DNA from 2 places in the Arthrobacter sp. NamB2 genome. Region 1 is predicted to be linked to the other one. Evidence: riboswitches for the same ligand, from Rfam matches in the RefSeq annotation. Region 1 holds a riboswitch; the other holds the start of a gene.
What was found. Region 1 has a riboswitch for thiamine pyrophosphate ahead of thiM (hydroxyethylthiazole kinase). Riboswitches for the same ligand answer to the same signal wherever they lie in the genome.
Positions count from the first base shown of each region.

Region 2: it holds a riboswitch for thiamine pyrophosphate, as region 1 does, so the genes downstream of both, FDK12_RS15315 (ECF transporter S component) here and thiM (hydroxyethylthiazole kinase) in region 1, are expected to answer to the same signal.

Region 1 is NZ_SZWI01000004.1:97,056-102,936, forward strand. It holds gene FDK12_RS09160 (alpha/beta hydrolase) at 1-299, opposite strand, end outside; gene thiE (thiamine phosphate synthase) at 382-1,041, opposite strand; gene thiM (hydroxyethylthiazole kinase) at 1,041-1,964, opposite strand; TPP riboswitch at 2,006-2,104, opposite strand; gene FDK12_RS09175 (aldo/keto reductase) at 2,142-3,173, opposite strand; gene FDK12_RS09180 (DUF427 domain-containing protein) at 3,227-3,511, opposite strand; gene FDK12_RS09185 (thioesterase family protein) at 3,638-4,414, opposite strand; gene FDK12_RS09190 (MDR family MFS transporter) at 4,717-5,881, shown strand, end outside.
Region 2 is NZ_SZWI01000010.1:41,875-47,755, reverse strand. It holds partial or broken gene FDK12_RS14720 (amino acid permease) at 59-1,539, shown strand; gene FDK12_RS14715 (hypothetical protein) at 1,645-1,869, shown strand; gene FDK12_RS14710 (SRPBCC family protein) at 2,294-2,758, shown strand; gene FDK12_RS14705 (hypothetical protein) at 3,214-3,405, opposite strand; gene FDK12_RS14700 (DUF4235 domain-containing protein) at 3,670-3,930, opposite strand; TPP riboswitch at 4,031-4,154, shown strand; gene FDK12_RS15315 (ECF transporter S component) at 4,216-4,824, shown strand; gene FDK12_RS14695 (ABC transporter ATP-binding protein) at 4,821-5,881, shown strand, end outside.

The DNA of each region.
Region 1 (5,881 bases):
CCCTGCGCGTCCCCTCCAGCTCCGTGCAGTGCGACCAGGAGCGGAACCTGCTCGTCCGTGGCCAGCGATTCGGGAACGAACACGATCGGATCGCGCTCCGCCGTCACCCCTAGCGCACGGACTCCGGTCATGCTGCCCGGGCCGGCAGCCGTGGCACCGGGACGAGCTGACAGGATCGCTGGATCCTCCGCCGCCGGTGCAGTCCTTCTGCTGTCCATGGGTCCTCCCTCACACGCCGTTCCCGCCACGAGGAGCGGCACGACCATCGCACCGGCAAGCACAGTCCTCCTCGTTGCCACACACCGGATTCTAGGCTCGCCAAGCACCAGTTCTCCCGGTTGCCGTCGGGCCCGCCGTCGGCTAGCGACGGGGAGAACACCGTCAGGAGTTCCGGGCCCCGAGCAACTCCTGCGCGGCACTCCGCGGGTCGGCTGACGCACAGATTGCCGACACCACGGCGACTCCTGCCGCCCCTGCCCGACGCAGCGGCCCCACGTCCGCGCGGCTGACGCCGCCGATCGCCACGCAGGGCAGCCTCACGTCCCGTACGAGCGCGGCGAATCCGTCCACTCCGAGCGGCGACGGATGATCCGGCTTCGTCGCCGTCGCGTGCACCGCCCCGACCCCCAGGTAGTCCACCGTGCCGGGTGGCAGGGCGTGCGCGCGGGCGAACTCCTCCCCTGTCGCCGCGCTCAGTCCGACGACGGCATCGGGACCGATGATCCGGCGGACCACGTCTGCGGGCAGGTCGGACTGCCCGACGTGCACCCCGTCGACCCTCACTCCCTGCTCGCGAGCCGCGAGGTAGACGTCGACCCTGTCGTCGATCAGCACGGGAACCCGGCCGCCGACGGCGGCAGCCACTGCCGTGAGGAGATCGAGGAGGGCGCTCCCGCCGGCGTGTTTGTCGCGCACCTGGACACAGGTGACGCCACCCGCGACAGCTGCGGCGACGACGTCCGGCACCGTCCGCGGAGCGCACAGCGCGGTGTCGGTCACGAGGTAGAGCGGCAGATAGGAGAGCGGGGCCGGCCGCGGCATCAGTCCCCGTCCGAGAGGTTGAGGCCCTGCACGACGTCGGCCGGCGTGATCGCGGCGAGCGCGTCGAGGAAGTGCGGGGCGAAGGTCCCCGGTCCTGCCGCCGTGCTGGCGGCACGCTCGGCGGCGAGGGTGTAGGCGGCGGTTGCGGCCGTCGCGGCGAGGAGCGCATCCGGAGTGAGGGAGGCGAAGGCCGCCATCACGGCGCCGAGGGCACAGCCGCCACCGGTGACGCGCGTCAGCATCGCGCTGCCGTTGGCCACCCGGACAACAGCACCATCGGGGGCGACGACGGCATCGACGGCGCCGGAGACCGCGACGACCGAGCCGTGCCTCGAGCCGAGCAGTCGGGCGGCGTCGAGGGCGGCGGCCGGTTCATCGAGGGAGTCGACGCCACGTCCGCCCGCTCCAGAACCGGCCAGGGCGATGATCTCAGAAGCGTTCCCCCGGATGATGGTGGGACGGAACGTGACGAGGCGCTGCGCAGTCGCTGTCCGGACACTCAGGAAGCCGACAGCAACCGGGTCGAGGACCCAGGGCGTTCCTGCTATCAGGGAGGCCTCGGCCGCCTCGAGCATGGCGGCGCGCTGTGACTCCGTGGGCGTGCCCAGATTGACGAGCACACCCGACGCGACGGGTGCGAACTGGGCGGCCTCTCCGGGGATGTCCACCATGGCAGGGGCCGCCCCGAGGGCGAGCAGGACGTTCGCGGTGAAGTTGGTGACGACGGCGTTGGTGACGCACTGGACCAGCGGCGCCGCTCGGCGCAGGTCGCCGAGCAACTCCGCGCACGCTTCAGCGGTGACCGGCCGGTCGGGGCTCACGGACGCGGGGTGCACGGATGCAGCCGTGGGAGCATCGGCGAGCTGCTCCGTCGGTGTCTCCCCGGCTGATCGCGTGGACGAGTGGGTGGATGATTGGGCCATGGCTGCCTCTCGCAGGATGGAGCGAAAGGACAGGCGGAACCAGGGGCACGCCGGGACATCCCTTCGCCAGTATGAGCTGGATCAGGTTCGACGGGTCTTATCTCAGCCCCTTCCCTGAAGGGACACCCCGTGTCGCTGCTCGAACGATAACCCGATACCGGGCCGCTTCCAAGTCGGCTAGCGGCCGCCGTCGATGCGGCGGCTACGCTGCTCGATCCCGGGCAGTCCGTACGGGTAGTCGCCGAAGGTCGGCGCGCTCACGTCGTCGAGTTGCCGCAGCTCATCGGCTGTGAGGACGACGTCGGAGGATGCCAAGTTGTCCGCCAGCTGTTCCTGCGTGCGCGCCCCGAGGATCACGGACGTGACGCCTGGCCGGGCCGCTACCCAGGCAAGCGCGATGTGCGAGGCGTTGACGCCCCGCTCCGCCGCGATTGCGCTCACGGTGTCGATGATCCGCCACGTCCTGTCCTGCGCGTTGCGCTTCTCCCAGGCCTCCATGCCGCGCTGGGGGTTCTCACCGAGCCGAGTGGCGCCGGTGGGCTCGGTGTCGCGGGAATACTTGCCCGTCAGCCAGCCACCGCCCAGGGGGGACCAGGGAAGCATGCCCATTCCGGCATCCAGGACGGCCGGGACGATCTCCGCTTCGATCTCGCGCACCAGCAGCGAGTACTGGGGCTGGAGCGTCACCGGCAGGGAATAGCCGCGCTGGCGAGCGATCATGACGGCCTTGGTGAGTTGCCAGCCGGTGTAGTTGGAGAAGCCGTAGTAACCGATGCGGCCCTGGACCACCGCCTCGTCGAGGAACCCGAGGGTCTCCTCGAGTGGAGTCAGCGGGTCCCAGGAGTGCACCTGGTACAGGTCGATGTGGTCCACGCCGAGTCTCCTCAGAGACGCGTCGAGCGCTCGGCGGAGGTGGCGCCGCGACAGGCCGAGGTCGTTCACGTCGTCTCCCATGGGGAACCGCCCCTTGGACGCGAGCACCATGCGGTCCCTTTCGGACGGGTTCTTGGCGAGCCATCGCCCGATGATCTCCTCCGAGGCGCCCGCCGTGTACACGTCGGCGGTGTCGATGAGGTTTCCGCCGGCCGCCGCATAGCCGGACAGGATGGCGTAGGAGGTTGCCTCGTCCGACTCCGCTCCGAACGTCATGGTGCCAAGGGCCAGTTGGGACACCGAGGTGCCGCTGTTGCCGAGTTTCCGGTACTCCATAAAGGACTCCTTCTACGATGCGCCTGCTGGAACGGCTGGTATGGGTCGGCGGGTCATTCGGTCACTGTCACGCCTTTCCAGAAAGCGTAGTGACCGCGGATGTTCTCCGCCGCTTCTTTCGGCTCCGCGTAGCTCCACGCCGCGTCCCTGTTCTGCTCTCCGTCCACGGTCAGGGTGAAATAGCTCGCCGTGCCTTTCCAGTGGCAGACCGTGGTGGTGTCCGTGGGAGCGAAGAACTCCTGCGAGATGGAGTTCGGCGGGAAATAGTGGTTGCCCTCGACCATCACGGTGTCCGTGGACTCCGCGATGACCCTGTTGTTCCAGATCGCTTTCGGCATGGTTCCTCTTCCTCGAGACTCCCCATTCGAGCGTGGGGACTACGGTGGCGCGCATCCCGAGCGGATGCGTCCCGTTCCGTGTGCAACCCCGGAGTCGTGGCATGCATTCCGGCGGCACCGGCCGGATCAGAGCTTGCGTACCGTGAGGATCTGCTCCGAGCGTCCGAACGGACCGTCGAGGTCGTGCAGGACACTCGAGGTCAGGCCCACTCCCCCCGGCCCGAACGTGACGCGTGTGTCCAGGCCGAGCCATTCGCCCGCCGGCATCCTGTGCAGGTGGATCTGCAGGTCGACGTTTGGGTACATCCAGCTGTTGCCGCCGGGCTCGACACGCGGCGCTATCCCGTTCGCGGCGTCCACCATGCCCACGAGTCGCACGACGTCGGGGCTGGTCCGGCCCTCGACCATGGAGTAGGGGTTCCGCATCCAGACCTGCCCCCGCCCCGGGCGGTGCCCCGGGAGGACGCGGACTTCGAGCGACCTGATGAAGCCGCCCGGCCAGGCCGTCATGGCCTCGTGCGGCCCCGCGTCCTCCGGGCCCGGAATGCGCTGGTCCTCGACCGCGGCGACGGCTGCCGTGTCCTGCGTCCGGAGGCGCCAGGCTTTCGCCACGATCGCCGTCCGCCCGCCCGCCTCCATCCGTGCTTCCACGAGCTCGATGGTCCGGCCGGGACGGACGACGGCGGTGGAGATCTCGAACTCGCCGCGGGGGATCATTCCGAGGATGTCGAAGCTCAGGCGGCTGAGGTGCAGCCCGTCCCGTGGCTCGCACTCCAGCAGGCACTGCGTGATGAGCCCGGAAATGGGAGCCATGTGTTGCTCCTCCGGGTTCCAGGCTCCCTGGGCGTTGATCGTCGACTCGAACCGGCCGCCACCGAGGTCGCGGTAGAAGGAATCAGGCACGGAGGATCTCCTTCGTCGGGGAAGCCGGGCAGAATCATGCGCTGTAGGTGGCGGAGTGGTGCCAATACCATTCTTCCGGCGCGGCACCCGCCCTATGCTAGTGGAGCAGCCACCTTCGCAGCGCCGCGGTATGCCGGTCCGGCGCACGACGGGCCGGACTTCTGGAATAGAGTCCGGGCGCGCGGAGTTCAGATGATTGACCTGGTCAACCTTCGCGACCGGTCCGGCGCAATACCTTGACCCCGGCGCCGGCGGACGGATCCCGCCGGTGCTGAACAGCAGATCGAACCGAGCGGATCACCATGACCCAGAGCCCCCCGTCCCCCGTCTCCGACGCGACCCCGAGCCGGGAGGCCGTCGCGCCGTCCGGCTCCGGTCCGTCACCGCACCTTCCGCAAGCCTCCGCGCAGGGCGTCTCCGGCGCGCTCCCCGCCCGGGACAAGCTGGTCATTACCCTCCTGCTCATCTCGGCTTTCGTCGTGATCCTCAACGAGACGATCATGGGAGTGGCGATCCCCCGTCTCGTCGAGGACCTCGGCATCACGGTGGGCGCAGGACAGTGGCTGAGCACAGCCTTCATGCTGACGATGGCCGTCGTCATCCCGGTGACCGGCTTCCTGCTGCAGCGGTACAACACGCGTCCCGTGTTCATGGCAGCGATGGGACTCTTCAGCCTCGGCACACTCATCGCCGCGCTGGCACCGGGATTCGGTGTCCTGCTGGTCGGCCGGGTCGTGCAGGCCAGCGGCACCGCGATCATGATGCCGCTGCTGATGACGACCGTCATGACGCTCGTTCCACCCGCGTCACGCGGCAAGATCATGGGAAACATCTCGATCGTCATCTCCGTGGCTCCGGCGCTCGGCCCGACCATCTCAGGGGCCATCCTCAGCGTGCTCGACTGGCGCTGGATGTTCTGGCTGGTCCTGCCCATCTCGCTCGCCGCGCTGGCCGTCGGTTCGGCGAAGATGAAGAACGTGACCACGCCCCGGCGGTCGGCCATCGACGTGCCGTCGGTCATCCTGTCCGCCGTCGCCTTCGGCGGAATCATCTATGGCCTGAGCCAGCTCGGTGAGGCGTCGGCCGGAAGCGCCGTCCCCGCGTGGATTCCACTCGTCGCGGGTCTCGCCGGCCTCGCCCTGTTCATCACCCGCCAGTTGGTCTTGCAGCGGCGTGACGCAGCGCTGCTCGACCTCCGGGTGTTCAATTCGGCGAACTTCACCATCTCGATCGTCGCCATCGCGGTGAGCATGATGGCCCTTTTCGGCACCATCATCCTGATCCCGATCTACGTTCAGACCGTCCTCGGGATGGATCCCCTGGTCTCCGGGTTGCTCCTCCTGCCGGGCGGTCTCGCCATGGGCCTGCTGGGACCCGTCGTCGGCCGCGTGTACGACCGCCGCGGCCCACGCATCCTCCTGGTGCCCGGAGCATTCCTGGTCAGCGCCGTGTTCTGGTCGCTGACGC
Region 2 (5,881 bases), on a different contig from region 1:
GCCCGCGCACCTTCAGCCAGTCCGTGTGACTGCGCGTGGGGAAGGAAAATTTGCCCACATGTCTGATCCCGCACTCTCCGTGCATACTTCCGCTGCATCCGGCGCAGGAGACCATAGTCGATCCCCGCAGCTGACGCGTGCGCTCAGCAACCGGCACATCCAGCTGCTGGCCATCGGCGGTGCCATCGGCACGGGTCTCTTCATGGGCTCCGGCAAGACCATCTCGCTCGCGGGGCCGTCCGTGATCTTCGTGTACATGATCATCGGCTTCATGCTGTTCTTCGTCATGCGCGCCATGGGAGAGATCCTGCTTTCGAACCTCGAGTACAAGTCCTTCAGCGACTTCGCCGGGGATCTGCTCGGTCCCTGGGCCGGTTTCTTCACCGGATGGTCCTACTACACCTCTGGGTCGTCACGGGTGTCGCCGACATCGTGGCCATTGCGGGCTACGTCGACATCCTCGCCCCGGGCACTCCGCTGTGGATACCGGCGCTGGCCACCCCCGTGGTGCTGCTGCTCCTGAACCTGCCGACGGTGAAGGCCTTCGGCGAGGCAGAGTTCTGGTTCGCCATCATCAAGGTGGTGGCGATCCTCGCGCTGATCGTCACCGGGATCGTCATGATCGCCACGCATTTCACCTCGCCCGGTGGGCAGGTCGCCGCACTCGCGAACATCTGGAACGACGGCGGAATGTTCCCGCACGGGCTGTTCGGTTTCATTCTCGGATTCCAGATCGCGATCTTCGCCTTCGCCGGTATCGAACTGGTCGGCACGGCTGCGGCCGAGACCAAGGATCCCGAGAAGACACTGCCCCGCGCCGTGAACTCGATTCCCGTGCGCGTACTGCTGTTCTACGTAGGTGCTCTCATCGTCATCATGGCGGTCAACCCGTGGCGCACCATCGACGCCTCCACCAGCCCTTTCATCGGCATGTTCACCCTCGCGGGGCTCGGAATCGCCGCCGTCGTCGTCAACCTCGTCGTCCTGACCTCCGCGGCTTCAAGCGCGAACTCGGGCATCTACTCCACGTCGCGCATGGTGTACGGGCTCGCACACGACGGCAACGCCCCTCGGTCCTTCGGGAGGCTGAGCTCGCGGAAGGTTCCGCAGAATGCGCTGCTGTTCTCCTGCATCTTCCTGCTGGCCGGGCTCATCCTGCTGTACTCGGGCGACTCCGTGATCGGTGCGTTCACGATCGTCACCTCCGTCGCCTCGGTCCTGACGATGTTCGTCTGGTCGATGATCCTCATCAGCTACCTGGCTTTCCTACGCCGCCACCCTGAGCGTCACGAGCAGTCCGCGTTCAAGATGCCGGGCTCTGCCTTCATGCCCTACGTGGTGCTGGCGTTCTTCCTGTTCATGCTCGTGGCCCTCGCGCAGGCCGACGACACCCGGCTGGCCCTCGTCGTGGCTCCGCTGTGGTTCCTCCTTCTCGGTGGCGCATGGTTCGTGAATAGGAAGACTCCGCTGCAGCAGGCGCGCATCGAGAGGCACAGGGCAGCGGTAGAGGCAGAGAAGCCTGCAGTGGTCGCCGGCTAGCGGCGTGCTGCATCCCCACGAAGGACTGCTCCCGCAGGAAGCGGTCCTTCCGTTCTCCGGCTCCGGTCGAACGGCTCGAGTGAGTTGGTTGGTTGCTTCCGCCCGATGAGCGAAGCGTTCAGGGCGCCGATTGCCGTTGCGCTGTCGGCCATCAAGTGCCCCGAGGGCGCAGCAGCGCTCATCCCGGGCCAGTCGGTCACGTGCACCGCGACCTACACGACGACCGCAGCCGACCTTGCTGCCGGTGCGGTCATCTTCGGTGGTCTCTCGGCCCTGCTCCTCGGAGCCGGCGCACTGGACGTGGCCAGGACACGCCGCAAGGACCAGTAGGTCCGATACACCCCTGGTATGGTCCTCCCTGGTGAGGGAGGGACACACCAGGACATGAAAAAACAGCAGCGCCCGGCGTCGGGGGGTACCCCGATACCGGGCGCTGCTGCACGTCAGTGAACATCCAGACTTCATAGCGCCGATGTCCGCCTGCTGAATCCGCAGGTTCCTTCGGCATGTCCGTTGGGCCAAGCCGAGTCGTGATGCAGCGTTCCGTTCGGCAGCCAGCGCTCGGTCACGCAGAACACCGCGCCATCTATAGCGGCCTCAAGGGGTCCTGTGGTGATGAATGGCAAGGCGCGTGCAGGACACACGTAACACCGGCGAGGGCATAGAGTCGATGGCAGGCTCGATCCCCGATGAATCTTCGCCGGGCGACGCGAAGTAAAACCCGTCTCCCACAATCCGAAGGAGCACGCGCTCGATGAACGACACACGTATCTCTGCAAGCCGCACGATCGATGCACCGGCCGACGCCATCTTCACCTTCCTTTCGAATCCGGCGCACCACGCTGCCTTGGACGGCTCCGGAATGGTGCAGTCGGACAGCAAGTCCGACCGCATCACCGCCGTGGGCCAGATGTTCACCATGAACCAGAACTGGGACAAGATGGGCGGTGACTATCAGACGGACAACCATGTGGTGGGCTATGACGAGAACAAGCTACTCGCATGGAAAACTGCGCCGGCGGGGGAGGAGCCTCCGGGGTGGGAGTGGGTGTGGCGGTTCGAGACAGCCGGTCCCGGTTCCACCGAGGTGTCCGTCACCTACGACTGGTCCGGCGTTACTGACAGGGAAACCCTGAAGAAGCTGAGTTTCCCTGAGGTGTCGCAGGACGCGCTGGACTCGACGCTGGCCAATCTTGCAGCGCAGGTGTCCGAAGCTTAGGTCCGTTTCCTAAGAGCAGGACGACGACGGCCGGTTCCCTCCTGCCCAGGGGCCGGCCGCCGTCGTCCTTGCACGTGGCCGCGACCGGAATCCAGAGGCCCGGCAGCCACCTACTCGGAGCCCTTCTTCTATCCGTAGACTCGGCTCAGCGCGGCATGGAGCTAGGGGCACACAAACAATCACGATCCCGAAAACATCTAATGGCAGGGCCCGCCCCGGCATGATCGCCCTTGGCATGGCCCCCCTGACCTGGGCGCAGGGCACGACAGTCCGTGCGGGCATGTGGCCGATGTTCTCGAGCGCGCTGCTGACCTGGTCGCAGGAGCTCCCTACGCCATCCTGATGGATCTTCGGGCCCATGGAACGGATGCTTTCGGCCGGCTCTGAACAGGCCAGTCATCCCGCGCGATACTTCCTCTCGTCATTCCTGCTTCCGCGTTGCGGCAGTCCACGGGCTACGGGCGGGCGGGCTGCTTCCGGCCCAGGAGCGAGGCGTTCAGGCTCCCGATGGCCGCTGCCGTCACGACGCTGTACAGGACCGCGGACTGCAGCGCCCGGCCGGTCTCGGTGTGTGCTGCGACGAGGATCGGGGTCACGACAAGGATGGTGGCAAGGAACCAGAGGGCCCTGCTGTGGACGAACCGCATGTCTCCTCCTTCTTCCGACCCTTCAACGCTAGGCCGATGGCGCGGCCGGCGCGTCATCCCTGAGTAGGAACGGCAGGCGAACGGTGTCATCCCTGCGAGCGCACTGCCCGTACGGGAGCAGGACGACCCACTACCCCTCACCGGTCCACTGCGCGCTCGAGGGGGTTGTCGGCGACCCGAAGGGCTGCCATGGCAGTCCGAGAAGGAGGCATGAAAAGGGAGGAGAGGCACGACGGCTCGTGCCCCTCCTCCCGATGATGCGTATCAGGTAAGGTCGCGGGTCTTCGCGAATCGCTCGATCGCCCTCTGCGTGGAGCGGTTGGTCAGCACCTGGATGGTGGTGCTGACGGCTCCGGAGATGATGGCGAAGACCAGGGCGGAGCGCAGGGTGTTTTCCAGCCCGTCCTTGCTCTTGGGGGGCGCCTCGCCCGTGATCTTCTCCCAGAGGAAGTCCACGAGCTTCGTCCCCACGTATCCGGCACCGACGCTCATGCCTACACCGAGCAATTTGAACACTACTTGCATGGTTTCTCCTTTTGATCCGATAGTCCTGCGCCTAGCCTAACCGCGGCTCAGGAGCCATGCAGGGAGTAGGCAGCAGGTGTAGGATCGGTAGCGCTCAACCAACAAACGACAGGGGAGCGCCGATCCGCAGCTGGCTGCGGAACGGGCGCTGAGAGTGCGGACCGCCGCAGACCCTCGAACCTGATCCGGCTAGTACCGGCGAAGGGAGTCGAGTTCTCAGAGTGCTGTGCGCTGCCTCCGCTGCAGCCCCGCGCTATCCCCTCCTGTACCTCAGGAGGAATCATCATGGCTTCACCAACAGCCCTCAAGGGCACCACCCCGCGCTCAAGCCAGTGGCGCGTCGTCGACATCGTGGTGGCCTCGGTCATCGCGGTCGCCGTCGGCGTCCTCTTCTTCGCCTGGTCCGCGGGCTACTCCGGCATCAGCCTGCTCACCGCAGGGTTCCCGCCCCTGGCGGGCCTGTACTCCGGCGGATGGCTCATCGCCGGTGTGCTGGGCGGACTCATCATCCGCAAGCCCGGAGCCGCGCTCTACTGCGAAGTGCTGGCAGCGGCGGTATCGGCCCTCATCGGCACGCAGTTCGGCATCCTCGTCCTGGTGTCCGGCCTCATCCAGGGACTCGGGGCAGAACTGGTCTTCCTGCTGTTCCTGTACCGGAAGTGGAACCTGCCCGTGGCGTTGCTCGCCGGCCTCGTCGCAGGCCTCGCCCTCGCGATCAGCGAGAACATCATGTACAACGCGCTCTGGACGATCGAGTTCAAGCTCATATACACGCTTTTCGCCGCGATCTCGGGAGTCGTCATCGCAGGGCTGCTGTCCTGGCTGGCGATGCGCGGACTCGCGAAGACCGGGGTGCTGTCCTCGTTCGCGGCCGGCCGCACGGCGGACGTGTGACACCAGCGCACGCTCCGGCCCCGGGAGCAGTGCACGTCCGTGCCCGGGGCTGGGGCTGGCGCCATGCCGGCCGCAGAGCTTTCGCGGCTCGCCACCTCGACCTCGACATCCAGGCGGGGGAGCGGGTGCTGCTTCTCGGCGCGTCCGGTGCCGGCAAGTCCACCGTGCTGCACGGGCTGGCAGGGGTGCTGGGATCCAGCGACGAAGGCGAGCAGGAGGGCGAGCTGCTGCTCGACGACGCCGCGCCCGCCGCCGCACGGGGACGTGCAGGGCTGGTGCTGCAGGACCCTGAGACGCAGGTGGTCCTGGCACGGGTGGGTGACGAGGTCGCTTTCGCCGCCGAGAATCTCGCCGTGCCCCGCGACGAGATCTGGCAGCGCGTGGGACGCGCGCTCGACGACGTCGGGCTGGACCTTCCACTCGATCACCCGACCACTGCGCTGTCCGGCGGGCAGAAGCAGCGCCTGGCGCTCGCTGCCGTCCTCGCGATGGAACCGGGGCTGCTCCTGCTCGATGAACCCACCGCGAACCTCGACCCCGACGGCGTGCTGGAGGTGCGCGACGCCGTCGTCCGTGTCCTCGAACGCACCGGGGCGACGCTCGTCGTCGTGGAGCACCGGGTCGCGGTGTGGGCAGACGTCGTCGACCGCGTGATCGTGCTCGACGCCGGGGGAGGGGTCCTCGCGGACGGCGCGCCCGCAGCGGTGCTGGGTCAGGAACGCACGCGCGACCGCCTGGCCGCGGCGGGCGTGTGGGTCCCGGGTTGGCAGCCTCCCGTCGGCGGCCCCCTGCCGGGCACAGGCGGGGAGGTACTGCTGTCGAGCCGCGACCTGACCGTCGCTCGGACGAAGCGGGGGCCAGCCGCCGTCGAGGGCCTCCGGCTCGAGGTGCGGACTGCGGAAGCCCTGAGCATCACCGGGCCGAACGGTGCCGGGAAGTCCACGGCGGCCCTCACCCTCGGCGGTCTGCTCCGCCCGCGTTCGGGAAGGCTCGACGCGTCGGAAACCCTCGCCGGCACGGCCGGCACCGACCCCTTCCGGTGGCGCTCGTCGCAGCT